Regions from separate parts of the Bradyrhizobium sp. TM102 genome, predicted to be linked through region 1. Evidence: riboswitches for the same ligand, from Rfam matches in the RefSeq annotation. Region 1 holds a riboswitch; the other holds the start of a gene.
What was found. A riboswitch is a leader RNA that binds a small molecule or an ion and turns the genes downstream of it on or off. The one in region 1 is predicted to bind cobalamin.

Region 1 (14,990 bases):
CTTCGGTAGTGTCGGCGCGCCAGGAGCGCCAGTCCGGTCCGTGCAGCTCCACCGTCCAGTGCAGCCCCTGCCCCGCCACGCGCTGCACGCTGGGGTGTTTCTGAGCGATCGCAAGCAAGCGGCGGCTGAACAGCTTCTCGAGGCTCTTCACATGCTCGAGAATATTGTCTTCGCTGACAACCTTCAGGTAGGCGCTGACGGCGGCCATGCTGATCGGATGGCCGCGCAAGGTGCCGTAATTCTGCCAGCTCGTGCCCTTCAATCGCTCGACGATCTCCTTCGACACCACGACTGCAGCGACGGCGGCGGCACCACCGCCAAGCGATTTTCCAAGCGTCACGATATCAGGACGGCTTTGCGCGCCCTGAAACGCGAACCAGCGCCCCGCGCGCCCTGCACCGGTGACGACCTCGTCCGCGATCCAGTATGATCCAGCCTCTCGCGCGCAGCGGGCGACTTCGTCCTGATAGGCGCCGTCGTAATAGATGCCGCCCTGGGTGTAGTCGATGATCGTCGCCGCGGTATCCGACAGCAGACGCGTGGCGTCGGCCAGATATTCGCTCGGTGGCTTGTTGTTGGCCGGCCCACCGTAGATCGCGCCATCCGGCGGCGGCAGGATTCGCACCGGCGCCATCGGCGCCGGCAGCCTGGAGCCGCCGGAGTGCACCGCAAGGCCGCCATGCCATTGCGGCTGCACGGTCATGCTGCGCGACAGGCCCGTGATGCCGTGATAGGCGCGCTCGCGCGTCGCCAGCGCCGAGCGCTGAGTCAAGGCCTGGCAGAGCGACAGCGCCATGTCGTTGGCCTCGCTGCCGCTGATGCAAAAGCGCACCGCGCCGACCCAATCGTCCTCGCCCTTGAACGCAATGGCCATCAGATCGTCGGCGGCCTGCTCGCGACCGACCCAGGTCCAGCCCTCGTTGACCACGGGCGTGTCCGCCGCCCGGCGGATCGCCTCCACCATCGCGGGATGACGGTGACCGAGACCGCCGCCGGTGTTGCTGCCGTCGATGAGCTTGCGGCCGTCCGCAAGATGAAAATAGACGCCCTCGCCGCCGACCACGGCCATGGGCGCGCTGTCGCCCGCGTTCAGCCCGGTTCGCAACAATCTGCTCATCGCAATCCCTTCACTCCGCAGCATCAGCGCCGTAGCCACCGCCGCCGCAAGTCTCGACGGTGACGAGATCGCCTTGCTGCAGCACGAGGTTGGATTTGCCGTCGATCGCGACGTTGGCGCCCTGCCTGACAAGCGAGATGCGACAGGCCTTGCCGGGTTCACCGCCCTGCATCCCGAATGGCGGAATCACCATGCGCTCGATGCAGGTCGTCAGATGCATCGAGGGCGCCAGAATGCGGTAGGCACGCACGACACCATCGCCGCCGCGGTGGGCGCCAGCGCCGCCGGATTGCCGGCGAATGGACTGCTGCTCGAGGCGGATCGCGTAGTTCGCCTCGATCACCTCGACCGGCGTGTTGGAGGTGTTGGACAGATGCACCCGGGTCGCCGAGATGCCGGCCCGATCGTGCCGCGCGCCTTCGCCGCCCCCGTGGACCTCGTAGAGCATCTTCCAGGAACCGTCCTGCCGCGGCTGCGCAAAGAACAGGACGCCCGCGGTGGTCGCGCCGCCCGCGGACAATCGTTCGGGGATGGTATCCTGCATGGCGCGGAAGATCGCATCGACGATGCGCATCGACGTCTCGTGGTTGCCCGCGGCGACGGAGGCCGACCAACCCGGCTCCAGGATCGAGCCCGGGCGGGTGACGATGGTCAGGGGGCGGAGCGCACCGGCATTCTGCTGCATGTCGCGCCCGCTCATGATGCGCGCGGCATAGGCGACGGCCGAGCGCGCCATGAACGGCGTCGTGTTGCAGAAATTCGAGACGCGGTCGCAGCTCCCCGAAAGGTCGAAGGTCGCCTCGTCGCCGGCAATGGTAATCCTGACGTGGATACGCGCGGGCGCGTCGTTCACGCTGCCGTCGTCGAGATGGTCTTCGCCCTCGTAGACCCCGTCCGGCAACGCGCGGATAGCCTCGCGCATCTCGATTTCGGAGAGGTCGTGCAGGCGCGACTGCGTCGCGGTGAACACCGCCTTGCCGTGCTCGCGGCAGAGGTCGACGATGCGCCGCTCGCCGGCCTTGGTCGCCGCGATCTGCGCGAGCAGATCGCCCTCACAGGATTCGGCGTCCCGAACATTGGCCTTGAGCAATTGCACGATCGGCGCGTTGATTCCGGCCGCGGTCGCGATCAGCACTGGCGGAATGCGCATCGCCTCCTGAAACGTGTCGATGGCTTTTGCAAAATAGCTGCCGGGCCAGGTGCCGCCGATATCCGGCCAGTGCGCGAGGCTGACCGCGAACGCCACGATCTCGCCATCGACAAAGACAGGGCGGACGACCTTGACGTCGTTGAGATGATTGCCGCCGAGCGCGCCGACATTGTAGATCAGCACGTCACCGTCGTTCAGGCTGTCGCGCGGCACCACCTTCAGCAATTCGGGGACCGTGTAAGCCATCGCGCCCAGATGGATCGGGATGTCGCGGCCCTGCCCGACCAGGCCGCCATGGCCGTCCGTGATCGCCGACGACAAATCGCCGGCCTCGCGCAGCAGCGGCGAGCGCGCCGAGCGCGTCATCACCAGGCTCATCTCCTCGGCCGCAGCCGAGAGCCCGTGCCTGATGACCTCGACGACGAACGGATCGAGCTTCATGTCGCCCTCCGCGCCAGGAACAGATTGCCTGAAACGTCCGGCCTCGCCTGCCAGCCCGGCGGCACCACCACCGTCGACCACGCGTCTTCGATGATGGCCGGGCCACTGACGGTGTCGGCCAGCGATGCGCGGTCGATAATCCCTGTCGCGATGTCGTGGAAGCCGTCGAACGAGCAGAGGCGCGTGCCTGATGACAGCGCCCTCGCCGCCGTCGCCGGCCGGCCCACCACCGTTGTCGACGGCCGACGCGCCTGTATCCGCACGGATTCGATGACGCAGGGCTCGCTCGTCGCATAGCCGAAGAGTTCGTGATGCCGCGCCAGAAAATCGCTCTTGAGCCTGATCACGTCGAGCGGCAGTGCGAGCGGGACTGGAATGGCGTCGTTCTGCGCCGCGTAACGCATCAGCGCCACCAGCTCGACTTCGATCTCCGCCTTCGCGACACCGTTGGCGATCAGGGGCGCCGACGCATCGTCAATGAGCGTCCCAATGCGCTCCGATACGCGCACGAGATCGATGCCGTCGAGATCGGCGCGCAGGGTCTGCTGCTGCAGGAAGCTGAAATCGGCGGTGAGACAGCCCAGCGCCGAGAACGCGCTCGATGCGCTGGGCACGACGACCTGCGCAATCCCGTAGAGATCGGCGAGGCCCGCAGCATGCATGGGGCCGCCGCCGCCGAAGGCGAGCAGCGTGCAGTCGCGCCCGTCGATGCCGCGCTCGACCGTGACGCGGCGCAGCGCGCGGGCCATCGTCGCGTTGGCGACCTTGATGATGCCGAGCGCCGTTTCGGTCAGGCTCAGCCCCAACGCCCGCGCGATCGGCGCGATGACGCGCTTGGCCGCATCGATGTCGATGCCGATGCGGTCGCCAAGCTTCGTTTCGGGATTGAGATAGCCGAGCACGGCGTTGGCGTCGGTGATCGTAGTCTCGGTGCCGCCGCGGCCGTAGCAGGCCGGACCCGGCTCGGAACCGGCACTCTCCGGCCCGACCGTCAGGCCACCCGGGCCGTTGCGCACGATCGATCCGCCGCCCGCCCCGATGGAGTGAACCGCAAGCATCGGCTGACGCAGCGGCTTGTCGCCGAGCATGCGGCCGTCGGTCATCTCGGCCTGGCCGTCGACGATCAGGCACACGTCCGTCGTGGTGCCGCCCATGTCGAAGGTGAGCATGCGCGGCGTGCCGAGCTGGCGCGCGATGCTGACCGACGCCGAGACGCCGGCGGCCGGGCCCGACATCGCCATCACAAGCGGGCGACGCTTCACCGTGGAGATCGGGATCATCGCGCCGGCGGAATGAAACACTTGCAGGCCGGGGCCAATCGGCAGGCGTTGCTCCAGTTCGCTCAGATACTCGACCGCAATAGGCATCGCGGCCGCGTTGAACACGGTCGCCGAGGTCCGCTCATACTCGCGTGCCTCGGGGTTGACCTCATGTGACAGCGAGACATGGGCGACGACGTCCTTGAGGCGCTCGCCGAGCATTTTTTCGTGCACGGGATTGGCATAGGCGTGAAGGAGAGCCACCGCGACGCTCTGAACGCCGGTCTCCTTCAGCCAGGCCACCAGGCGCTCGATCTCCGCTTGTTCCAGCGGCTTCAGCACCCGTCCCTCGTGATCGAGGCGCTCGGCGAGCCCGAAGCAGCGCTCAGGCGGCACGAGCGGCGGCGATTTCGGCGGAATGTCGAGACGGTAGAGATCGCGGCGGCGATAACGCGCGATCTCGAGCACATCGGCAAATCCCTCGGTCGCGACCAGCGCCACCTTCGGCAGTCGGCCCTCGACGATGGCGTTGGTCACGCGCGTGGTGCCGTGGACGAAGCGCCTGACCTCGCTTCTGCGCAGGCCCACCGCCTCGATCGCCTCCAGCATCGCCTGAACCGGAGCGTCGGGGCGCGACGGCACCTTTGCAATCCGCGCCTCCGATGAATCGCGCCGGATCGCGACGATATCGGTGAAGGTGCCGCCGATATCGGTGCCGACCTCCCAGTGATTTTCGGAGGAGCTCATGTGCGGGGGCAGCGACGGATGAGGTCCGAACCGGACGCCGGGCTGTTACCGTCCATCGCGACATCCAATGCCCAACCGAGAGCGCTCATCATGCATCCCTTGTCTTGCCATTGTCCGCGAGTGTGCGACAGAGCGGTCAGGTCGGGATAGAGCCAGGTTTGTCGCAAACCACCGGGCCGGCGCCGCGAGCTGCAAGTTCGGTTGCACGTTTTGGTGCAGCAGTGCCCGCGCGGAGAGCATGCAGATGTCGACTGCTGGACACCAGCAGAGTGCATCGCACCACGGATTTTTCGGCGCAAACCGTCACGTCCGTTGCACTGCAATCCGAACATCCAAAATCACCTGTCTAATTTGCAGGCGATCGAGGGGCGCTGCGCGAGGTTCGGATGCCCATGAGCTATGCACGGCAGGCGGCTCAGCCTTTCTTTATTGTACGGTCAGTAAGCGAGGATATCGTCCGGTCCAATCGATGGGCGACAGCGCAGCCATCCGTTGGGACCAGCTCGTTAGAAACCATCGAGATTCGGACATCCTGCGTTGAAAGTCGCGATCGCGGGCCAGATATTGCCTGAACCCGCCAGTCAGTTCGGATCGACCATCGCCTGCATGCCCTTCTTCCGGCTCAACGACGACCATATGAACCCCGATGATCTCGGGGATTTCGATCCTGAAACCGTGCCGCGCGCCGTCGCCGCGTTCGGGGGCCACATGGTCACCAAGGGCATGGAGCTGGCCATGCACGAGCATCGCAAGGACGAGCTCGTCCTGACCATGCGTGGCATCGTCAGGCTGGAGGCCGGACACGGCGTCTGGATCGTCCCGCCGCGCTGTGCGGTGTGGATTCCCGGCCATGTTCCGCACAGCGTTAGCGTCGCTGGCGACGTCGAGATGCATTGCCTGTTCGTCGAACCGGATGCGGTGCCGGCGCTCCCGCGGCAATGTTGCACGCTGACGATCTCGCCCTTGCTCGAGCATTTGCTGGTGCACGCCACCCACATGCCGGTCATGTACGATCCCGACGGCGCCGACGGCAGGATCGCCGCGGTGCTGCTCGACCAGCTGTCGCTGGCCCCCGCCGAAGAGCTGCGATTCCCCATGCCGGCCGATGCCAGGCTGCGCCGGATCGCCAGCGCGATGATGACCGATCCTTCCGATCGCGCGACGATCGAGGATTGGAGCCGGCGCATGGCCGTCGCCCCGCGCACCCTCACCCGCATCCTGCAACGCGAGACCGGCATGAGCTTCGGCCGCTGGCGCCAGCAGCTCCACATCCTGATCGCGCTTCAGCGCCTCGACCAGGGCGCATCGGTCCAGGCCGTGGCGCTCGATCTCGGCTATGAGGGGGCCAGCGCCTTCGTCACCATGTTCCGCAAGGCACTGGGCAAGCCGCCAGCGCGATATCTGGCCGAACGCCGCATCGGCGCACACTGACCGGAATTCGCAATCGATTGTCCCGTTCGCGGAATGCGGTCTGAAGGACCATTTCGTATCCAGGCTCCGAAGCGCCCGGGGGGGCATTGCAAGGAGCCGACCGACATGGATTCACTCAGCAAGGGCGTCGTCGCCGACGTCCTCCATCGTCTTCATCAGGAAGCGGAGATCGCCGACGGCCAACTGATGCAAACCTTCGCGAACGAAGCGAAGAGCCGGGATGAGATCATCAGCAAGGCCATCGCGGCCGAGAGCCGCGATCTGAACGAAGTCTATCGCGAACTTGCGGACAATTTCCTGAGCGTCTCTCCGCGGTTCGGACGCTTCCTCTACATGTGCGTCCGCGCCTCCAAGGCACAGCGCATCGTCGAGTTCGGCTCCTCGATGGGGATTTCCGCGATTTACATGGCGGCGGGCTTGCGCGACATCGGTGGCGGCCGCCTGATCGGGACCGATCTCGAACCCGGCAAGATCGAGCGGGCGCGGGCGAATCTTGCCGCCGCGGGGCTCGCCGACCTCGTCGAGTTCAGGCACGGCGATGCGCGCGAAACGCTCAGCTCCGGCCTTGGCGACGAGATCGACATGGTGATGCTCGATGGCGCTTTCACTCTCTATCTTCCCATTCTCAGGCTGCTGGAGCCGCACTTGAAGCGCGGCGCGCTCATCGTCGGCGAGAACGCGCTCGAGGAAGCCTCGGGCTATATCGACTACGTGCGCGATCCCGAGAACGGTTACCTCTCACTGTCGCTGCCCTTCGAGCCGGGACGCGGCAACGAATTCACGATCAAGACCAGATGATCGGCATGGCGGTGAACCCTGCGATGGAGCCAAACTTGAACGAGCCCGCTCACGAGCCACAAACGTCAGAGCCATCGCGGGCACCGCAGGGACGGGTCACGCGGATGTTGCTGCGATGGCTGATGCGCCCTGCGCGCGTTGCCGGCATCAAGACGCTCTCGCCGCACTTCCGGCTCGTCGAGCTCGAAGGCGAAGCGCTCAGAAACGTCGCCTGGGCGGCCGGCGACAATATCCAGGTCGCGATGGGCTCGGGCCTGAGCGCGCGCACCTATACGCCGATGTCGTGGGACGCCGGCAACGGCAGAACGCGGCTGCTGGCCTTTGCACATGGCGAAGCCCCCGGCAGCCGCTGGGCTAGCAGTTTGCGCGAAGGTGACAGTTGCCAGTTCTTTGGTCCACGCCGCTCGCTCGACCTTGCCGACCTCCAAGCGCCCATCGTTCTGTTCGGCGATGAAACCTCGTTCGGCCTTGCGGCGGCGTTGCGCGACAGCCTGCAGGCTGGCGGCGCGCTCCATCTGTTCGAAGCCGCTGATATCGCGGAGTCGAGACTTGTGCTGGACTCCATCGGCCTCGGCCACGCCAGGCTAATGGCACGCAGCGCCGATGACACCCATCTTGCAACCGCCGAATCCGAGTTGCTCCGCCTTGCCGCAAACGGCGCACGGTTCGTCCTGACCGGTAAGGCATCCTCGATCCAGCGCGTCGGCCGCGCCTTGAAGGCCGCCGGCGTCGCATCATCGCGGATCAGGGCAAAAGCCTATTGGGCACCGGGCAAGACCGGCCTGGACTAGAGAGGAGCCGATAGAACCGCCGGCCGTTGGTCAAGACACGCGGTCTCGGTCAGGACCGCAGACGCCGCCAGCCAATCGCGATCCCGGTGACGGAGAACGCCAGTCCCAACGCACACAGTCCAACGATAAGGGTATCGCGCAGACGCGGATGCGCCAGCAGGACCGGAAAATCGAGCGTGTGGAGCGCGCTGTAGAACCAGCGGTAGGCTCGCCGCGAGGCATCCAGCCTTTGCAGCACACTGCCATCGGCACCGTCGATATCGAACCAGAGGTCGCCGCAGCGCAAGCGGTAGACGGGCGCACCGGGAATAGCCGATTGCGCGGGGTAGTCGTCGTTGCCAGCAAGAACGGACGGCGCGCCGCAGCCGGCGGCGAGGCGCGCCACCAGATTCTGGATCTCATGCACGTCCAGAAATTCCGTTGGTCCATCGCGGGGCGCGTCCCCTGCCTTGATCAAGACCTGACGGTCGAGGCCCACCCGGTCGCGCCGGTAGACAGTGCCGTTGAAGGCAAACCATTCGATCTCCCGGGCCGAGGGCGATATCGGCTGCCGATCGAGCCATGAGGCAGCCACCCAATCAGGCAACGCGTTCATCACGCCGGATTCGGCCGCGGTCAATTGTCCGCGCGAGAACAGCCGGCCGTGATCCATGGAGAGCCAGCCGCTGAGGCTCCATGTCAGCACGAACATTGTTGCCGTGAGGCCAATGACGTGGTGCAACGCGTGCCAGCCACGATAGGGCGAGGACATCCGGCGCCCTCGCAGCTGCACCCGCGCGATCCCGAGCACCGCACCAAGCATCGCCGCGATCAAGGCCAGCAAGGACAGCGTCCAGACGACGCGATCCCACAGCGACCAGTTGCTTCTCAGGACTGTCGGGTAAATCCAGTGCAGCACACTGCCGGCCCAATTCCAGCCCCGCTCGCGCCGCCTCGTTTCCAGGACGATCTCGCCGGTGGACGAGGAGACATAGACTTCCGTCCCGGCAGCATCGCCGAGCGCCACACGAAACAGCGGCCGGTGGCGATCGAAGCCGTTCGGCACGCTCCACTGATCGTAGTCCGAACGCGCAACGACCGCGGCCCGCGCGGCATCGAGCCCGCGATTGCGCGCGTGCTCCCGCGCGATGGCAAGCGCAGCATCGGCAATTGCGACCGACGCATCCGCTCCGTCGAAAGCGCGGACCGCGCGCACGCGCGACGATCCCGACACGATGTAGACCGCTGCATCGCTCCGCTGGATCAGCCGGACGCGCACGGCGCCCGCGACCCCGCTCGCAGCGACCGCCTCCACAACCGGGATCCTCGCCGCTCCACGATCCACCGACGCAAGGCCGGCAAACCGTTCCGCTTCCGTCAGCGACGGAAACGGAACGAAGTGCATCACGATCCCCGTCGCAAACCACATCGCGAACAGCAGGCAGAACGCGATCCCGAGCCAGCGATGCGTAACGACGATCGCGCTCATCATCCGTTCAGCGCCCTACCATTTGAACGCGGCCGAGAGCTCATAGGTGCGCGGCGCACCGAGGAGGATCTGGTCGGGATAGAACGGATCGCCCCAGATCGCATAGCGCTTATCAGTGATGTTGCGCACGCGGAAGGTCAGGCGGGCCTGGTCGACCGCGTTGAATACCGTCTTGGGGATATCGACGAAGGCGTAGACGTCGGCGACGGTATACGCCTTCATCGTCACGACATTGGCATCGGTGTTGTAGCGGTCGCCGACATGGCGGCCGGTGATGCCGAGCTCCACCGGCCAGGGCGTGAAGAAGCGCCAGGATGCACCCGCATTCGCCACGATGCGCGGCACGTTCGGCGGCGTATTGCCGGAGAACGAGCCGCCGACGAAATTGTAGTCGGCATAGCGGGCGTCGACATAGGCGATGTTGCCCCACAGACGCAGTGGATCGATCGGACGGACCGAAGCGGCGAGCTCGACGCCCTTCGACTCCTGTCGCCCGGCGATGTTGAGCGCCATGCCGCCGGCCGCGGCATAGACGTTCTTGCGCACGATGTCGTAGGCCGAGAAAGACCACTCCGCCCTGTTGTCCCAGAACAGGTGCTTGACGCCGGTCTCGTAGGTACGCGAGGTCGTCAGGTCGAGCGGCTGGGTCGGCGACAACAGGAAGCTGGTGTTCGCGGAGACGTCGGCGCCGGTCGCGTACTGGCTGAAGAAGGTCAGGCCGGGCACGGCCTCCCAAGTGTAACCAATGCGGCCCGTCACCGGCGCCCAGTCTTTCGTGAACGGGAAGCCCGCGTTCACCAGGCCGGCGGCATCCGTCGAGTTGCGATCGAGCCCGATGTGCTCGACGCGCAGGCCGCCGATCAGCGCGAAGGTCCGCGTCAGCTTCAGCCGGTCCTCGAACGACAGCGCCTCGTTGTCGATACGCGCGGTCTGCTGCTTGGTCGTGAGCAGACCGTAGAAGCCGCGGTTGGGATCGACCAGCGAAACATAATCGTTCGGGAAGTTTGCCGCGCCCGGCCTGACGAAGTCGAGATAGCTCGACGACAGCGTCGTGACCAGCCGGTTGTCGAAGCCTGCGATATTCGTGTCCCAGATCAAATCGGTGATGTTGCCGACGAGGCGCTGGCTGTGCGCGACATAGAAGCGCTCGCGATACACCTGGTTGTTGGTGGAATCGAACGCCTCGATCTCGTTGTTGAACCAGGTGCGCTCGGCACCGTAACCATAGGCCTGACTTTTCAGCGTCAGGTCCGGCGCCAGCTTCAGCTCGAAACCACCGCGCAGCCACACCTCCTGCGCGACATTGCGGTTGTCGAGGACATTGTAGTTGGTATTGAAGGTGCGGTCGTCGATCGTGACAGCCCCAAGATCAGTCCTGTTGAAGTAGTTGCCGGAGACGATCCCCGTCGTCGCGTGCGATCCAGTGAAAGCGATCGGCACCAGCGGCGCGCCCCAATAGGCTTTCGAGCGATCCTCGCGATACTCGATCGCGCCCCAGATCTTGAGACTGTCCGAGATGCGATAGTTGAGCTGGCCCGACACATCGAGCATCTTGGTATTGGTGTCGTCGGCAAAGCCGTTGAGCGCCGAACGGCTGATGTCGAAGCGGTAGTCGAGGCCCTGCACATTGGTGCTGCCGCCCGAGCCGTAATGCGCGCGGAACGAGCTGAGCGAATCCCAGGAGAAATCAGCTTCGTTCCGGATCGCTCCCGTGTGCGGCTGCTTGGTCACAAAATTGATCGCCCCGCCGGCGGCGCCCTCGCCCGAGATCAGCGATGCCGGGCCCTTCAGGAATTCCACGGCTTCCAGATTGGCGGTGTCCATGATCCGCGAGGTCATGTTCTGCGGACCGATCTTGATGCCGTTGTAGAGCGTGTTGATCTGGCTGTTGGTGAAGCCGCGCATCGAGAAGGCGGAAGGCTCGGCCGGATTATCGCCGGAGGTGACGCCGACCGCCCCCTGCGCCACGTCGGACACGGTGCGATAACCCTGCTCGCGCATGGTCTCCGCGGAGATCACCTCGACGGTCGCGGGCGTCTCGCGCACCGTCAGGCCGAGCCGCGAGGCGCTTTCGGCCACGGCATTGCTGTTGAGCGGCGTCGGGGGTGCCGCAGTCGGCACGGCAGGCTTCGGCATCGCTGCTGCGGTCGCCGGCCTGCGCGCTGCTGCGCGGCGCGTGCTCTGCGCCTCCCGGCCGGCAGGCTTGGCCTGCTTGCGGGATTGGGCCGGCGACACCTCGACCGGCGGCAGGGGCTCTCGGGCCTGCTGCGCCAGCGCAGCGGGCGGATCGAGAGCGGCAAAGGATGTGAGTGCCGCGGAGGCGAGCAGGAATTTTCGCGGTCGTACGATACGGATGGAAGACACGGTTTCGGGCCTCGGTATGACGTCAGTGGCACGTCACAGCGAACGAGGTCTCACCTTTTGGCCCTTCAGCCGTCCGATGAAGCCGAATGTCTGTACTCCCCGACCGACATCTTCGCGTGTGACCACGGCTGACGGCAGGTCTCCTGGCTCGCGGGTCATCACCACTTCGTCGCCTTCCCGGGACCGAGGACCCAGTGGCTTCTGACGAAGGATTATCCGCTCACAGTTGCGGGGGCAGCCACGGCGTTGGGGACAATGTCCCCGCACCGTATTCCCTTTTCATCCCCTCTCGGGAAAACCGTCGCGAGCATCTAGGATTACCATCACAACAGAGTCAATGTGCCAGTTGCGGCGTTATGGCCACAACGACCAACTTCCTTGGAGATGAGCATGGAAGGCGAGACCTTCCTCTGGTTGATACGGCACGCGCCCGTCGCGGGCGTCACAGGCACGATCCACGCGTCCGACGCGCCGACCGATCTCAGCGATCGCGCGCAACTGCACGCTGTGCGGCGGCGCTTGCCACCGGATGCCGCCGGCTATGCCAGCCCGTCGCGGCGTACGGTCGAGACGGCGCGCGCGCTGGGCCTCGAACCGGAGCCCGTCAGTGAATTCCGCGAGCAGGATTTTGGTGACTGGACCGGCCATCGCCATGACGAACTCGAGGCGACCCGCGGTGAGGCCTATGCGCAGTTCTGGAACGATCCAGCTGGCGGACGACCGCCGGGCGGCGAGAGCTTTGCGGATCAGGTCGCGCGTGTCCGGCTGGGCCTGTCGCGGATCGCAGCCGGATCGGCCACGCTCGTCGTGCATTCCGGCACCATCCGCGCCGCACTCTGCATCGCGCTGGACCTGACGCCGCAGGCGGCCTTGCGCTTCGTGGTCGATCCGCTGTCGCTGACCCGGATCGATCGCCTCCTGAGCGGCTGGCGCGTCGTCTCCGTCAATCAGCGGATCAGCTAGGACGATCCGGCACATTGGCCTGCGCAAACGTCGCCATGCCATTGTGGAGGCTGCAGGCGAGGCGCACCAGCGGCAGCGCGATGGCGGCGCCCGATCCCTCGCCGAGCCGGAGATCGAGGCTGATCAACGGCTGCACGTTCAGCGCGCGCAGCACCAGCCGATGCCCTTGCTCCGCCGATTGATGCGACGGCAGCAGGAACGGCTGGCACGACGGATTGAGACGTGCCGCCGCCAGCGCCGCCACCGATACGATGAAGCCATCGATCAATACAGGGATGCGGCGCTGCGCGGCCGCGATGATCGCACCTGAGATCGCCGCGATCTCCAGGCCGCCAACGGCGCATAGGATTTTTTCCGGCGAAGCGCCGCCAACGCCGTGACGCGCGATCGCAGCATCAATCACACGGGCCTTGTGCGCGCGCCCCGCCGCATCGATCCCGGTGCCGCTCCCCGCAATCTCTTCGGCGCTGATGCCGAGCAGGCCCGCCGCGATTGCCGCCGAGGTCGTGGTGTTGCCGATCCCCATCTCGCCGAAGATCAGGAGATCAGGCTGATGGGCAGCCGCACGTGCGACGGCGCGCTGGCCGGCCTCGAACGCATACCCCAGCTCGGCGGGTGCGAGAGCGGCTTCGACGCTGAAATCGCGTGTGCCGTGGCGCGGCTTGTCGGTGACGATTCCTGCCATCTCGTCCTGCGCCAGCGTGCCGGCGTCGACCACCTCCAGGCTCGAGCCAAGCTCGCGCGCCAGCACCGAGATCGCGGCGCCGCCGGCGGCGAAATTCGCCATCATCGCGATAGTCACGGCTTGCGGATAGGCCGATACGCCCTGCGCGACGATGCCGTGGTCGCCGGCGAAGATGATGATCGGCACCCGTGCGGCACGCGGCTGTTCGGTCGCCTGCAGGCCCGCAAGCTCGATTGCGAGCTGCTCGAGCCGGCCGAGCGCGCCGGTCGGTTTTGTCAGTTGCGCCTGCCGCGCAATCGCCGCCTCGCGATGGGCCGCGGAGACATCGGGGCAGTTCTGGGGGACCCATTCGGGGAGCATGCTGCCTCGCTTAACGTGCGCGCTTGAGAATGTAGCTGTCCATGATCCAGCCGTGCCGCTCGCGCGCTTCCTGCCGCGCCGCGACGATGCGCGGGCCAACCTCGGCGAGCGCGCCGGACATGATGATCTGGTCGGGCATGCCGAGATAGGCGCCCCACCAGATCTGCAAGCCCCGCTGATCGAGCGATTGAAACGCCGTGCCGCCGTCGAGCATCACCACCACGGTATCGACATCTTGCGGCCAGCCGCCTTCGCGCAAGCGCCGCCCCGTCGTGACCAGAAAAGGCTCGCCGATGTCGTTGAGCGGCAGCGCATGCGCCGCGCACAGCGCCTGGATCGAGGTGATACCGGGCACGACCTCGATCGTCGGCAACGGATTGAGCCGTCGTGCAATGCGCAGCGAGGAGTCATAGAGCGAGGGATCGCCCCAGATCAGCAGCGCAACCTTGCCTTCGCCTTCGAGATGGTTTGCGATCGCTTTCGACCAGGCCGCGGCAACCGCATCATGCCAATCGTCCACGCCCTTGCGATAGTCAGCTTCACCAGCGTCGCGCACGGGAAGGTCGAATTCGGCAATGATTGTCTTGTCGCTGGTGAGCACGTCCGCGCAGATCGTCCGCCTGAGATCGGCGAGATCGGACTTTGCCGCCCCCTTGCGCGGAATCAGGACGAGATCGGCGGCGTTGATCGCCTGAACAGCGGCGCGCGTGAGCTGGTCGGGATCGCCGCAACCGATGCCTATCAGGGAGAGTGTGAGCATCGCGAACGCGACGGGCGGCCCTGCTGGCCGCCCGTTCGCTTGTCTCTCAGGCCGCGTTGTGCAGGCGCGGGGTGACGAGGCCGGGCGCGGTGACGCCGCGCAGCGACTTCGCCAGTGCCAGCACCGCGAGATCGGCGAGCGGCTCGATCACGATGACGAGCGCATAGGACGCCGCGAACGTCGCGATGTTGGCGAGGTTGCTCATCGCAAAGCCCGAACCATAGAGCGCCCAGAACGCCACCCAGGCGATCACGCCGGCCTGGTAGGTCGTCGAGAGCGCCAACGCCTGCCGATACTTCAAATCGACATAGGCGGTGTTGCGCGAGATGATCCGTGTGGCGATCGCCTGGATCGTGAACAGCGGCACCAGCAGCGTGGTGACGTTCATGCCGTATTGCGGGATGTCGGCCGGCTCGAAGAACACGCCCTGGAGCAGCAGACCGAAGGCAAGGCCGAATGCCGCCGGCGCCGCGCCGAACAGCAGGAACAGTGTCGAGCCGAGAATGAAGTGCACCTCGGAGACGCCGACCGGGAAGTGCGGCAGGATCTCGAAGAAAGTGAAGACGAGGACTGTGGTGGCCAGCGTCCGCGCCGCGAACGACGTGATGCCCTGCTCACGCACGGTCTCGACCGCGAGCTTCAGCGCAACGCCGCCT
Region 2 (14,990 bases), 1.3 Mb from region 1:
ATGTCGCCATGGGAGGGATCGCGCGGCGGCTCGACCACCACGCGCGAGAAATCGATGCCCTCGGGCCAGTTGGCTTCCGCCGCCAGCGTACGGCAGGCGGCGTGCACGCGTGCAAGCACGTCGGCGAACAAATGCAGTGCTGAGGATGTGTCGGGCATGGCCGCCGCCTAACGCAAATCCGGGGTCGAGTCAAAAAGCCGCTGGTGCTCGGTCAGGGCGAAACGGTCGGTCATTCCGGCAATGAAATTGCCGATCCGGCGGGCCCGGTCACCCTCATTGTCAGCCTCCGCCCCCGAGAGCCATTCCGGCGGCAGCTCGCCCGGGGATTTCAGGTATTTCGCGAACAGGTCGAACAGGATCTGCTCCGCCTCCCCCATCACCCGCATCACCCGCTTGTGACGGTACATGTGCTGGTAGAGGAAGGTCTTGATGGCGGCCTCCTCCTCGGCGACCTCGGCCGGAAATGCGACCAGCGCCCGGCTCTGCTGGCGGACATCCTGGGCCGATTGGGGCTTCACCGCGGCGAGGTTCTTCTGCGCCTGCGCGAACACCGCACCGATCAGGTGCGAGATCAGCTCGCGCACCAGCTCGGCACCGCGCCTGAGGTCTTCGAGGTCGGGATAGTGCGCCGAGGTCTCGGCGATGATCTCAGCCGTGAGCGGCATCACCTTGAGATCGTCGAGATGGAACAGGCCGGCACGCAGACCATCGTCGATGTCGTGGGCGTCATAGGCGATGTCGTCGGCGATGGCGGCGACCTGCGCCTCCAGTGAGGCGAAGCTCCACAATTCGAGGTCGTAGGTCTCGATATAGTCGGCGATGCCGACGGGAATGCCGTGCTCGCGATAGCGCCCCACCGGCGCGCCGCTGCGGTCGGTCAGCGGACCGTTATGCTTGACGATGCCCTCCAGCGACTCCCAGGTCAGGTTGAGCCCGTCGAAATCGGGGTAGCGATGCTCGAGCGAAGCGACGACGCGGAGCGTCTGGGCGTTGTGGTCGAAGCCGCCAAAATCCTTCAGGCAGGCGTCCAGCGCCCGCTCGCCGGCATGGCCGAACGGGGGATGACCGAGATCGTGGGCCAGCGCCAGGGTTTCGGTGAGATCCTCGTCCAACCCGAGCTGCCGGGCCAGCGCACGGGCGATCTGCGCCACCTCCAGCGAATGGGTCAGCCGGGTGCGGTAGTGGTCGCCCTCGTGGAACACGAACACCTGGGTCTTGTACTTCAGGCGGCGGAACGCGGTGGAGTGGATCACCCGGTCGCAATCCCGCCGGAACGGGCTGCGGGTCCGGCTCGGCGGCTCCGCGACCAGCCGGCCGCGGCTGCGGTCGGGATCGCAGGCATAGGGCGCATGGGGGGCAGCCATTCCGACGGACACGACGAATTTAGTCCCTATCCATTTGATTCTGCGTATCCTTGCACTTAACTATGCCGGACGCGGGATACCAAATGAATTGGGCAAGTGAACCTGGTATGACCGCGGGACTATCGGAGACGAGCCATGACGACCGACGTGACCATCAGTGACCGCGCCGCACGCCGGATTGGGGAGATCCTCAAGGGCGAAGGCTCTGGCGCGATGCTGCGCATCTCGGTCGAGGGCGGCGGCTGCTCGGGTTTCCAGTACAAATTCGACATCGACCGTGCGCGAACCGACGACGATCTCGTGATCGAGCAGGACCATGCGGTGGTGCTGGTCGATTCCGCCTCGCAGCCATTCCTGGCGGGGTCGCAGGTCGATTTCGTCGACGATCTGATCGGCGCCTCGTTCCGCGTCAACAATCCGAACGCAACGGCATCCTGCGGCTGCGGCACCAGCTTCTCGGTCTGACCGGCTAAACGCCGGTTATCTGTTTCTCCTCATCCGTCCACTCCATCTCGGCCGGCAACAGTTCCGGCTGCAGCGGCGCGTCCTCGGACATCACGTGGCCGTCGAGCGCACGCAGCAAGGCCGCGACCAGCGCCGGCTTGCGCAGCGGCTTGGCGAGGAAGTCCGACATGCCCGCCTCGCGGCAGATCCTGACGTCCTCGGGGAAGGCATTGGCGGTCAGCGCGACGATCGGCAAAGCTTCGCAGCGCCCGCCTTGCGCGCGGATCGCGCGGGTGGCGGCAAGCCCGTCCATGTCGGGCATGCGCACGTCCATCAGCACCACATCGTAATTGCCTTCGGATGCTGCCGCGACGGCTTCGGTGCCGTCGGTGACGACGCGCAGCTCGACGTCGAAGGCCCCCAACATCTTGCTCACGACCATGCGGTTGACCGCATCGTCCTCCGCGACCAGCACCTTCAGCGGCCGATCGAGACCGGCGATACGGGTCTTGAGCTCGTCGGCCTCATCGTGGCCGGCCGTCTGCTCGGAGGCCTGCGCCTGGCTCCAGGGCAGGACCAGCGTGAAGCGGAAGGTCGATCCCTCGCCCGGCGTCGAGGTGACGCCGATGGTGCCGCCCATCTGCTCGATGATGCGCCGGGAGATCGCAAGCCCGAGCCCGGTGCCGCCGAAGCGGCGGCTGATCGAGGCGTCGGCCTGCGCGAAGTCGCTGAAGAGCTGGCCAAGCTTTTCGGGGGCGATGCCGATGCCGCTGTCGGTCACCGTCCATTCGACGGTCGCCAGCAGATCGCGGCGCGCCTGGCAGGTCGCCGAGATCGTCACCTCGCCTTCATCGGTGAACTTCACCGCGTTGGACGCGAGGTTGAGCAGCACCTGGCGGATGCGCGCGACGTCGCCGCGCAGCGTCGGCGGCAGGTTCGGGTCGAGTGCCAGCTTGACCGTCAGCCCCTTGCCCTTGGCGCTCGCGCGGACCACGGTCACGACAGCCTCCACCAGCGCCTGCGGGGCGAAGTCGATCACTTCGAAGGTGAAGCGCCCGGCCTCGAGCTTGGACAGGTCGAGGATGTCGTTGAGGATGCGCTGGAGATTGTCGCCGGACTCGCGGATCGTGGTCACGGCCTCGCGCTGCTCCGGATCGAGCTTGGTTTCGAGCAGCATGCTGGCAAGCCCGAGCACGCCGTTCATGGGCGTGCGGATCTCGTGGCTCATCACGGCGAGGAAGTCCGACTTGGCGCGGCTCTCGGCCTCGGCCTTTTCCGCGCGCCAGCGTTCGGTCACGTCGCGGCCGAAGCCGCGATAGCCCAAAAATTGTCCCTCGCGATCATAGGCCGGCTTGGCCGTCAGCGACCACAGCCGCGCCTCGCCGCCGGCGACGACCTTGAGGTTCATCTCGTGCAGCGGCTCGTTCTGCTCCATCAGGCCGACGACGTTGTAGGCCGCGCTCTTGTCCTCGGGGCACAGCATGTCGAGCACGTCGGCGAAATGCGATCCCTTCAATAGCGGCAGCGGCAACTGAGCGACGTCCGCGAAGCGCTCGGGCACATCGACCAGATGCCCTTCGGCATCGGTCTGCCACAGCCAGTCGCTGGCGTTCTCCTGGAAGTCCTTCAGCAGCAGCGAGATGATCTCGGTCTGGCGTTCGAGTTCGAGCTGGGCCTTGAGATTGCCGAGGAACAGATTGCCCTGCGAGACGATGCTGCGCGCCATGAAGAATGCGAACAGCAGCAGGAACACCGCCGTCACCAGATACGGCCCGGCGCCGCAGAGCAATAGCGCCCCGGCGCAGGCGGTCGTCATGGTGGCGAGATAGACGAGGCCGGCGCGCGGGAACGTCGACAGCGTGAAGGCGCCGCCCGACATCATGCCGACCATCAGGCAGGCCAGGATCAGCTGGCTGGTCGGCTCGATGCGGCTGAACAGAGCGAGCGGCAACGCGCCCCAGATCGCGGCGAGCAAGACCGCCTGCCGCAGCATCTGCCGCGCGGCGCGGGGCGAGGCCTCCTGCGGCGGGTTCTGATGCGACCGCCGCCAGGCGCGCACCGCGAGCGAGGCGGTGGCGGCGAGCGTCAGGCCCCAGATCGCGAGGAAGTCGTTCCATCCCCGGCCCCAGAACAGGATCAGCACGATGGCGACGTTCAGCATCGTCACCGCCATCGTCACGGGGATCAGCCGCGTTACGGCGTCGATCTGCTTGGCGCGGATGCGGCGAATCTCGCGCTCGCTGAGATCGGCGGTCAGGCCGTCCTCGATCTCGAAGCCGCCGAGCCAATACAGGAACGCGCCGATCAGGCCGTCACGCGGCTCGGTTCGCTTCATCGATTTGTCCGGCCATCCCATTCGCGGAACCTTTTGACGATCAATGGCCTGCCGCCTGCTTAAGCCGGGTTAATTTTGTGGGAGATTTTGCGGCGTCCTTGACGGGCGCGTTTGCAGTTTGTTCTAACCATGGCCCCTGCCCGGAGCCCGCCGACATGACCATCAGAGTTGCCACCTGGAACGTGAACTCGGTCCGGCAGCGGATCGACCTCCTGCTGACCTGGCTGAGGGAGTGCCAGCCGGACATCGTCTGCCTCCAGGAGATCAAATGCGTCGACGAGGCCTTCCCGCGGCTCGAGATCGAGGCGCTCGGCTACAACGTGGTCACGCACGGGCAGAAGACGTTCAATGGCGTCGCGCTGCTCTCCAAGCTCCGGTTCGACGAGACCAAGTCGGGGCTCGCCGGCGACGACGAGGACGCCCATGCCCGATTCATCGAGGGTGTGGTCACGCTCAAGCGCGGGGTGCTGCGCATCGCCTGCCTTTATCTGCCCAATGGCAATCCGGTCGGGACGGAGAAATATCCCTACAAGCTCAAATGGATGTCCCGGCTTCTTGACTATTCGAAAGAGCGCCTCAAGACCGAGGAGCCGCTGATCCTCGCCGGCGATTTCAACGTCATCCCGCACGCCCGCGACGTGCACAATCCGGCCGCCTGGACCGAGGACGCCCTGTTCAAGCCCGAGACGCGGGAGAGCTTTCAGTCCCTGCTCGGCCTCGGCCTCACCGATGCCTTGCGGGCCGTCACGGATGAACCCGGGCTTTACACCTTCTGGGACTACCAGGCCGGGGCCTGGCAGAAGAACCAGGGCCTGCGGATCGACCATCTGCTGCTGTCGCCACAGGCCAGCGACCGGCTGGCCAATGTCGGGATCGACAGCTATGTGCGCGGCTGGGAGAAGCCCTCGGACCACGTGCCGGTGTGGGCGGATCTGGATCTGGAGGCAGCCTAACGTCCGCAGAGTTGGTGGGCGCGCTGCGCTTTGCCCACCCTACCGGCACCGAGTTGCCGCCCTACTCGCGGCGGCCGCCCTGCACCCACTGTTCCAGCATTTGCAGGCACATGGCGCGGTCGTCGTCGGAGGCCTTGGCGAAGGCGCGGCTGTAGCTTTCCTTGATCCAGGTCTCGTCGGCACCGGCGCTGTCGCGCGCCAGCGTCAGCCACATCAGGCCGCGCGCGGCCTGTCGCGGCAGACGGTCGCCGTTGAACAGCATCTGGCCGAGCAGCGCCTGCGCCTCGTGCTGGCCCTTCTGCGCGGCGAGGCCGAGCCAGCGCGCGCCGTAGCGGAAATCCTCGCGCGAGGCGTCCGGCGTCTTCAGGTAGAGCCGGGCGAGATCGTATTGCGCGTCGGCATTGCCGAAATAGGAGGCAGCATAGGAGAACATCTCCCGCGCCCGCTCCGGGTCCGACTTGACCTTCGAGTTCGGGATGCCGCTCAGATAGTAGCGGCCGAGCGCGACGAAGGCGTTGGCCACGATCTGCGCCTGCGGTGCCGACGGGCTGTCCTCGGCATGCGCATTGGCGATCCGGCTGAAATATTCGAAGGCACGCAGATCGTCCTGGGCGACACCGTCGCCATTGGCGTACATGCGGCCGAGCTTCCACTGCGCGATGGGGTGACCACCCTCGGCGGCATATTGCAGCGCACTAAGCGAGGTCGCCTGAGGCACGGCCGCCGGCGCGACCTTGCCGCGTGCGGTCGCCGCGCTCCCCGGCAAGGTGGTCACGACCGGGATGGTCGCGTCCTTCGGGTTGACCGGAGCCCCGTCGAAGGCAAGCGCCGGCGCGGCCAGCGCACCGACCCCCAACACAAACGCAACTATGGCACGCCTAGATGTCCGCATAGCACTGTTTCTCGTGCGCGCCGCCCGGATGGGTCACTGCCCCCCCGACCGCTGGTCCAACCTGTTGAGCATATTTCCAGAGCGCACCCGACGTGTGGTTAGTCGCGCGAGCGGTCCATTTGGTCTTGCGCTGGGCGAGCTCGGCGTCGCTCAATTTTACGTTAAGGGTACCGGCGACCGCGTCGATCTCGATGATGTCGCCGTCCTCGAGCAGCCCGATCGGGCCGCCAATGGCAGCTTCCGGCCCGACATGGCCGATGCAGAAGCCGCGGGTGGCGCCCGAGAAGCGGCCGTCGGTGATGAGCGCGATCTTGCCGCCCATGCCCTGGCCGGTCAGCGCCGCGGTGGTCTGGAGCATTTCCCGCATGCCGGGGCCGCCCTTGGGCCCCTCGTAGCGGATCACGATGACTTCGCCTTCGCGGTAGGTGCGCTTCTGGACCGCCTCGAAAGCATCCTCCTCGCGGTCGAAGCACCTGGCCGGACCGGTAAACCTGAGGTTGGACATTCCCGCGACTTTCACGATCGCACCTTCTGGCGCCAGATTGCCCTTCAGACCGACCACACCGCCTGTCACGGTGATGGGCTTGTCTGCCGGGTGCACCACGTCCTGGTGCGGATTCCACTTCACGCTCTTGAGGTTTTCGGCGATCGTACGGCCCGTGACGGTAAGGCAATCACCGTGCAGGAAGCCGTTGTCGAGCAGCGTCTTCATCAGAAGCGGTATGCCACCTACTTCAAACATGTCTTTGGCGACATAACGGCCACCCGGCTTCAAATCCGCGACATATGGTGTCTTTTTGAAGATTTCGGCAACGTCGAACAGGTCGAACTTGATGCCACACTCATGCGCGATCGCCGGTAGGTGCAGCGCAGCATTGGTCGAGCCGCCAGAGGCGGCGACCACGGCGGCGGCATTCTCCAGCGCCTTGCGGGTGACGATGTCGCGCGGCCGGATGTTTTGGGCGATCAGGTCCATCACCTGCTCGCCCGCGGTCATGCAGAAGGCGTCGCGGATTTCATAGGGGGCCGGGGCACCGGCCGAGTAAGGCAGTGCGAGGCCGATCGCCTCGGACACGGTCGCCATGGTGTTGGCGGTGAACTGCGCGCCGCAGGCGCCCGCCGAGGGGCACGCCACGCGTTCGATCTCGTCGAGGTCTTCGTCCGACATGGCGCCGACCGAATGCTTGCCGACGGCCTCGAACATGTCCTGCACGGTGACCTGCTGCCCGCGGAAAGTGCCGGGCAGGATCGAGCCGCCATAGATGAAGATCGAGGGCACGTTGAGGCGGACCATGGCCATCATCATGCCCGGCAGCGACTTGTCGCAGCCGGCGAGCCCGACCAGGGCGTCATAGGCATGGCCGCGGACGGTCAGCTCGACGGAGTCGGCGATGCATTCGCGCGACGGCAGCGAGGAGCGCATGCCGTCATGCCCCATGGCGATGCCGTCGGTGACGGTGATGGTGCAGAACTCACGCGGGGTGCCGCCGGCCGACGCCACGCCCTTCTTCACCGCCTGCGCCTGGCGCATCAACGCGATGTTGCAGGGAGCGGCTTCATTCCAGCAGGAGGCAACGCCGACGAAAGGCTGGTGGATCTGCTGGGTGGTCAGACCCATGGCGTAGAAATAGGACCGATGCGGCGCGCGCGCAGGGCCTTCCGTCACGTGACGGCTCGGCAGCCTCTGCTTGATGTCGGTCTTCGCGTTCATCGCAAACCAGTTTCCTCGGTCAACCCTTTCAGACCCGAAAAATCAGAGCCAAGATTTGAATCGACCTTGGGATTTTCTCGTGGCCCTTCGAAGACCGCCGCTGCCCGTAAAACATTAGAGTGATTTTATTCATGTTCGGGTGTGGCCAAAAAGCGGCGGCGATGCGAACCGCCGGTGATGAGGGTTAAATCCGGGATGAGTGTTGCGGAGACAGCACAATCGTTACCGGGAAGACACGGGTTGGATTACTGCAATACCCTCAGGAAGATGACGATCCACAACTTCAGATTTTGTGGCACGCACACTGCGCCCAACTCCTCCTCGGCGACCAGGCGTGCGCAAGTGAGTCGGTGTGCCCTTCCGCTCGTTGGCTACTCCCTCCCGTATCCCGGACAAGTCGCAACGCGCGAGCGTTGCGGCGCAGAGCCGGGACCCAGAAACCACAGATAGCGCTCGCGGAGACATGGGCCCCGGCTCTGCAGCGCACCGGACGATGCTTTCGCATCGCCGGGGCGCTGCGCTGCGTCCGAGGCACGAGACGAGAGTTTGACGTAGGCTCTCTCCTGCTCGGCAATGACGGAGTATGAGGTGGCGGCACTCCTCCAACCTGCATTTAAATCGTAGACACGTCTTCGCGTCCTCGCGGCGGATTTCGCCCGAGCTTTGATTCAACTCTCCACCCTCCAATCCAAGAGGGCGCAGGGAAGGCCGGGTGCTGGCTCGCACCCGCGGTCCGCTGCGCGAAATGCACACGCAGAAAGAACCGCACAGCAGCATACAGGTGTGGCCGATCACTCGGCCTTCCCTGCGCGGTGGCTGGACGGCTTATGCCGTGATCTCCCGGGAGCCGACCATTCCTTCTGGCCTCCCTCGCCCCGCGAATTGGATGATGCAGTCTGCCCGGTTGGGCTCGCTCGCACCTCCGCGGAAGCTTGACCGTAGCAACGACGGCCAGGACCACACGGTTTTGCCGTACGCGCGGCCCGCCATTTCGCCGCAGTTTTTCCTGGCCCTGTCGACGAAGCCGGAAACTTACAGACGAGACGAAGCCTGACAGCGCCGCTCGTCGCACGAAGCCTCGGGCTCACAGGGACACCCCGCCCTGCCCGCGCCTCTCGTGCCGACGCTGCCGCGTCCACCGCAAGCCCGGCTCGCGATGCGTGACGACACATGATCGCCCCTCTTGGTGAGCCGGGATGGACCACACATACGCCGAAACCGAATTTCGGTAAAGTGGAATATTTTCAGCGACGCGGATTGACAGAGGGCGACACAGGCTACGGCCACGAGCGGCCGCTCAGGCCGACATCGCACGCTTGCGTCCGGCCGGGTCGACCAGACGGACGATCTCGCAGATCGCGACGAGGCCGGCGAGCCAGACGGCGCAGGTCAGAGCGATGCGCGTCACGATGGCGGCGGTGAAGGCGCCCTCGCCGCCGAGGAACGGCGTCGCGGCGAGCAGCGCGATCTCGTAAATCCCGTAGGCGGCGATGAGCGTGATCGGCAGCGCCAACGGCGTGCGGCCCTGCGGCAGCAGGCCGAGCACCGCCGAAGCTGCCGCGGTCGCCAGAAGCGCAGCCGCGCCGATGACGAAGCCCCAGGCAATCGTGCTGGCATCAACGGGATAATGCAGCACGCCGAAACCGATGATCTGGTTGACGAGCCAGGCGCCGGTGACGACGAGCAGCGCCGGACGCTGCGGCAGCATCGCCGCGGCAATGACGGCGAAGGCCGCGAACGGCGTGGCGCACGCGAACGCAAAGCTTGCGAGCGCGCATGACGCCGTCAGCAGCGCAAAGCAGAACATCGGCGCAAGGCGCGGCGCGACCGGGTGAAGCCGGGAGCGATCGTCACCAGACGGCAGGATGCCGAGAGCCATGGTTGAATCTCCTTCTCTTCGAATTCTAGTCCGTTTGAGGGCGTGTGACGGCCCTGGCGAAAATCAGAACGTTGCGCCGGCCTTGAGCAGATAGGTGCGGCCGGGCAGCGGATAGGCGCTGAAGCGGCCGTCCGTGAAGGTGCTCGCGATGGCGTAGTCGTAGTAGAGCGCGTTCAGCACATTGTTGACGCTGAGGGACCAGAAGTAGCGCTCAACCTGGCCGCTGAGCTTGAGATCGATCGTGCCGTTGGCGGGGATCGGCTTCTGGGTGCCCGCCTGGTCGTTGTCCATGCGACGCTCGCTCCAGAAGCGCGCGGTGGCATCGAGCACCACGTAATTCTGCCAGATGTTCCAGGTGACACCCGCACTCGCCGTGTAGCGCGAGACCAGCGGCACGTCGTTGCCGGCCCAGATACCTTCGCGGAAGACCGCACTTGTATAGGCCACGCCGGAGCGCAGCAGCAGGGCGTCGTTGACGCGATAGGACAGACTGGTCTCAGAGCCGTAGCGGCGGGTCGGATCAAGATTTGTGTTGTAGAACAGGACCGGATTGAAATGGACCTCGTTGGTGAGATCCATCAGATAGAGACTGCTCTGCAGCTGCAACCCGCCGCCCTTGATGCGAACACCGCCCTCGATGTCCTGCGAGGTCTGGGTCTTGAGCTGGAACGTTTGCGGGATCGCAGCGAAGGTCAAGGGATCGAACGAAGGCCCTGAGGACAGGCGCTCGTCGACATCAGGCGTGCGGAACGCGCGCGCTACGCGGCCGAACAGCGAGACCTGGTCGTTCAGGCGATGCTCGGCGCCGAGATGCAGCGCATATTGGGTCTCGTTGCTCGTCAGCGGCAACGCGCCGATGTCGGCGTTGAACGGAGCTGCCGGGTCGAAATTGTCGCGTGCCGCAAGACTGACGTTCTGCAACCGCGCGCCGTAGGAGATGTCTGTCGTGGGGGCGATTCCCAATGTGTGCTGGAAATAACCCGCAACCGTCTGCTGCCTGAGGTCGTAATTGTGCCAGGGGGCGAGCCCCTGCCCGGCGCCGCGGTTCTGCTCAAAGCTCGCATCGTAATAGTCGATGCCGGTCAGAAGCTGCGACGGCATGCCGAGCAGCAGGCTCTTCACGCTGAGCCGCGGCGTGATCGACCATGTCGTCAGATGGGAACCGACATAGGTCGACGAGAAGAAGGCCGGAACCGGCGTCGGGCTGGAAAAGAATGCACTCTGCTGCTTCTTGTCGCGCACGCCGCCGTCGACGATGAGATCGACGCCGCTGATCAGGGTCTTGGTGAAACCCGCAGTCGCGCCAAAACCCTGCTGGTTGGCGTAGTTGAACAGCGTGCTGGTCCCTCGCCGGTTGGCCCTGAGCTCGTCGAGGCCGATCGAGGGATCGACGGTGCGGCCGCCCGGCAGTCGCAGCTCCTGATTATCACCGGTAACCGTGAGAAAAGCAGTCAGGCCTGGCGTGGTGTAATTGAGATTGCCGACGCCATTCTGCTGGGAATAGCGGTTGTTGTCGCGATAGCCATCGGTCCTGACCGTATTGCCGTAGAACGAGGTCGACCACCGACCGGAATTGAGCGAGGTCGACACGTTGCCGAGCCTGGTGTTGAACGAGCCGAAGCCGGCCTCGATGCGCGCGGTCACGGGCGGTCCGCCGACGCCGTTTTTGGTGACGATGTTGATCACACCGCCGACCGCGTTGTCGCCATAGAGCACCGCGCCGGAATTGCCGCGCGTCACCTCGATGCGCTCGATGGAATTGAGCGGGATGGTGGAGAGATCCACCTGCGCCATGTCGACGTCGTTCAGCCGCCGGCCGTTGACCAGCACCAGCGTGTTGGCAGTGGCAAAGGCGCCGAAGCCACGCAGGTCCACGCTGGTCTTGGCGCCGATCTGGCCGCCATAGAACGTCGTGATCTGGGCCCCCGGCGTTTGCGTCGCAATGATCTCGGCGAGCGTCTGCGATGGCGAATGCGCGATATCGGCTGCCGTGATGACGGTCGTCGCGGCCCCGACGATGCCGCCGCTGCCGGCGGCAGCCTCACCGCCGGAGCCGGATGAGCCGGCGCCATTGCCTGCCGGCGCGACATTCGTCCTCACCCCCGCCTCGCCATCGCCGATCGCCCTGGCGCGCGTTCGGTTCTGATCGTCGGACCTGGTCACCTCGATCGGCGGCAATTGCTCGGCAAGCGCCTGCTGGGCGAAGGCGGAGGACGGATCGAGCGAATGCAGGGAAACGGATGCGAGCAGGCCGGCGGCAAAGCGCCTGGCGGCAGAGACGAGACGGGACACAATGGTAACCTCGGTATGACGTCAGTGGCACGTCACAGCGAACGAGGTTTCACGGCAGAGCGATGGATTGCTCCGGTGAAGCTAATGTCTGTACTCCCCGACCGACATCTTCGCGTGTGACCACGGCTGACGGCAGGTCTCCTGGCTCGCGGGTCGTGACCTTGCGTCGCCTTCCCAGGACCGAGTTTCCCAGTGGCATGAGACGAAAGATTCACCGCTTACAGTTGCGGGGGCAGCCGTGGCGTTGAGATAATCCCGGCGTTGGGACAATCCCGCACCACATTCCCTTTTGATCTCCATGAGGAGAACCGTCGCCGATCATTTACGAGCCGTTCGCCCCGGGAGTCAATCGACCGTTAGGTGCCGGCCGCTCAGGTCCGCCCTCGCACCCGTTGCGCCTGGGCCCAGGCGGCAGCGACGTCGCGCGGCGGAACATCGACGCGCTTGATCGGGGTCAATTCGCCGGAGGCCGAGACGATCGCGGTCTCCTCGCGCCGGCAGCGCGTGCAGACAAAGCGCACCTCGTGTGGAGACGCCGTCCAACTCGACCGCTTCACGTTGGCTGCCATCGGCCAGGCATCGCAATGCGAGCACGACACCAGAAACCGGCCGGGATCGAGCATACCCATTTCCATCGGACTCCGCGTCCTGCCCACTTGCTTCAATGATTGACCCATGTGAATCGTTCCGGTGCCCAGGCACCGCCCATTCCACTGGTTGCATCCCTACAAGGCAGAAGGCGGTGCGCTCAGCGCGCGCCCTTGAGGGTGCAGGAGGTCGTGCAGGTGACCGTGGTGCCGCGATCGCACGATTTGCAGGCATTGACGCACTGGTTCATGTCGCGGGGATTGTAGCTGTAGTTCCGCATCGGGCAGGTCGGCGTCGAGCCGGTGATATCCTGCTCCTGGTCGCAGGCCGCCGTCATGAGCGCGAATATGATCACGGCAACGAGGCGCATGTGATTGCCCTGTCAAGCATGGCAAATGACACTCGCGAGGTGCGCTGCATTGCAGCGAACCCCGGCCTTTCCACCACGAGCGATCGCTCGCGAGGTCAAGGATGCGCGCCAAACCTTAAGAACGGATTGCAGCCGGCGTCAGGCAGCAGCCTTGGTCGCGATCGCCTGCCGCATGTCCACCGCCAGCTGACGGTATTGCTCCGAGAGTTTCAGATAGAACTCGCGCTTGGTGCTGTCGGTGGCGAGCTTGGCGATCAGCTCGCATTCGGCGGTGAGCGTCTCGAACCGTTCCAGCCTGTCCTGAAGTTCCGTCATCGGCGTGTCCCCGTCAAACGCCTCAAGGACATCCAACCTAAGCCCGGGAAATAGGTCACGGCGAACATCGTTATCGAGTAGAAACGTTTTTTCCGGACAGGGCGAGCTGGCGCAACAAAAACGGCTATTTCTGCTCCAGCCGCCAGGCGCCGTCCCACCCCTCTTCCGGCGGCTTGGCCTCGAACTGCGCGATGCGGCCGAGCATCGTGCGCGAGGGGCCGTCGCCGGGGACGGCTTCGAGCGCGGCGTTGAAGGCGGCGCGCGCCTCGTCGAAGCGGCGGGCCCGATAGGCGGCGAGCGCTTCGGCATAATGCGTGCGCAGGCTGTCCTGCGCGCCGGTGAGTGCGCCCGCCCGCGCCATCACCTCGAAGATCGGCTGCGGCGCGCTCTGGCCCGCGACCGCCAGACGATCGATCTCGCGCAATTCGAGCCGCGCTCCGATCGCGTCAGCAGTTGCCTGCGAGATCAGGATGCGGGTTCCGTAGACCTTGTTGACGGCCTCCAGCCGCGAGGCCAGGTTCACGGCGTCGCCCATCACGGTGAAGCTCATCATCAGCTCGGAGCCGATGCTGCCGGTCAGGACCTCGCCGGTGGCGATGCCGATCCGCAGGTCACACGGCGCCGGCATGGCGCGGATGCCGAGCAGGTCGGGCAGCTGCTTCTGCAGCGCGGGCACCTGGTCGACCATCTCGGTTGCGGCGATGCCGGCCAGGAGCGCCTGCTCGTCTTCCTCGATGAAGGGCGGGCCCCAATAGGACATGATGGCGTCGCCGATATATTTGTCGATGATGCCGCGATTACCCCTGATCGGTCCGGACATCACCGTGAAATAGTGGTTCATCACCCTGACGAGGCCGCGCGGGGTCATGCCCTCGCTCATCGAGGTGAAGCCGCTCATGTCGCAGAACATGATGGTCATGACCCGGCGCTCGCCGTCGATCGCGACCTCGGGCCGGTCGATCAGCCCCTGCACCACCTTGGGATCGATGTAGCGGCCAAAGGTCTCGCGGATGCGCTCATTGTGCCTGAGCTGCTCGGTCATGCGGTTGAAAGCCGCGGCGAGCTCGCCGATCTCGTCCTGCGTGGAGACGGTGATGGTCTTGTCGAAGCGGCCGGCCTCGACCTCGCGGGTGCCGGCGAGCAGCAGCCGCACCGGGCGCGTGATGCCGCTGGACACCAGGAGCGCAAAGGCAAAGCCGACGATCGCCGCGAGCAACGTCACGATGCCAGAGACGATGATCGCTTGGTGCTGATGGCCGATCACCTGCGACGTGCTGGCGAAGACCTGCTTGAGCATATCGGCCCGGATCGCATCGATCTTCTGGTTGAACTGGTCGCGCAGCGCGTCGATATGCTCGAGCGTGATGCGCGCTTCCGCCATCTGCTGTGCGTCGATCTGGTTGAGGAGTTTCGCGTGGCTCTCCTTCTGATCGCGGCGCAGCTCGCCGACGGCGGTCTCGATGCGGGTCTCGATCCGTGCCAGCGCGGCGTTGTCGGACGGCGTGCGAGGGTCGTCTATGATCGCGTTGATCAGCTTGCGCGCGCGCTCGGCCTCCTCCTCGATCTTGCGGTCGGCGTCCTCGAACTCGCGAAGGCGCGCCGCATAGGCCTCCTCGTCCGAGGACGCCTGCATCTTCGTCATGATCATCCGCCGCAGCGCCACCGATCGCTCCAGCGAGCGGATGTTGACGCGCGCGAGATCGCCATAGGCCGGGATGTAGCGGTTGGTCAGCTCGTCGAGCAGGACGCCGACCTGGCTCGACATCACCATCGACAGGATCGAGGTGACCAGCATCAGGACGATCAATCCGAGGGCGATACCGACGATCTTGCGCCTGATCGACTGG

Region 2: linked by a shared signal. The riboswitch ahead of GDN70_RS19435 (TonB-dependent receptor) and the one ahead of GDN70_RS35165 (TonB-dependent siderophore receptor) in region 1 are both predicted to bind cobalamin.

Annotation. Positions count from the first base shown of each region.
Region 1 is NZ_AP021855.1:5,393,438-5,408,427, forward strand. Features, by position in the region: gene GDN70_RS25805 (aspartate aminotransferase family protein) at 1-1,117, opposite strand, end outside; gene GDN70_RS25810 (hydantoinase B/oxoprolinase family protein) at 1,128-2,708, opposite strand; gene GDN70_RS25815 (hydantoinase/oxoprolinase family protein) at 2,705-4,714, opposite strand; gene GDN70_RS25820 (helix-turn-helix domain-containing protein) at 5,252-6,145, shown strand; gene GDN70_RS25825 (O-methyltransferase) at 6,251-6,943, shown strand; gene GDN70_RS25830 (siderophore-interacting protein) at 7,066-7,734, shown strand; gene GDN70_RS25835 (PepSY domain-containing protein) at 7,784-9,205, opposite strand; gene GDN70_RS35165 (TonB-dependent siderophore receptor) at 9,218-11,566, opposite strand; cobalamin riboswitch at 11,682-11,884, opposite strand; gene GDN70_RS25850 (histidine phosphatase family protein) at 11,957-12,529, shown strand; gene cobT (nicotinate-nucleotide--dimethylbenzimidazole phosphoribosyltransferase) at 12,522-13,574, opposite strand; gene cobF (precorrin-6A synthase (deacetylating)) at 13,585-14,334, opposite strand; gene GDN70_RS25865 (energy-coupling factor ABC transporter permease) at 14,381-14,990, opposite strand, start outside.
Region 2 is NZ_AP021855.1:4,056,194-4,071,183, reverse strand. Features, by position in the region: gene argS (arginine--tRNA ligase) at 1-158, opposite strand, end outside; gene GDN70_RS19480 (deoxyguanosinetriphosphate triphosphohydrolase) at 168-1,376, opposite strand; gene erpA (iron-sulfur cluster insertion protein ErpA) at 1,500-1,829, shown strand; gene GDN70_RS19470 (ATP-binding protein) at 1,834-4,164, opposite strand; gene xth (exodeoxyribonuclease III) at 4,299-5,096, shown strand; gene GDN70_RS19460 (tetratricopeptide repeat protein) at 5,158-5,988, opposite strand; gene ilvD (dihydroxy-acid dehydratase) at 5,975-7,699, opposite strand; gene GDN70_RS19440 (hypothetical protein) at 8,997-9,578, opposite strand; gene GDN70_RS19435 (TonB-dependent receptor) at 9,642-11,870, opposite strand; cobalamin riboswitch at 11,984-12,198, opposite strand; gene GDN70_RS19430 (hypothetical protein) at 12,242-12,505, opposite strand; gene GDN70_RS19425 (hypothetical protein) at 12,619-12,828, opposite strand; gene GDN70_RS35010 (hypothetical protein) at 12,967-13,143, opposite strand; gene GDN70_RS19420 (adenylate/guanylate cyclase domain-containing protein) at 13,268-14,990, opposite strand, start outside.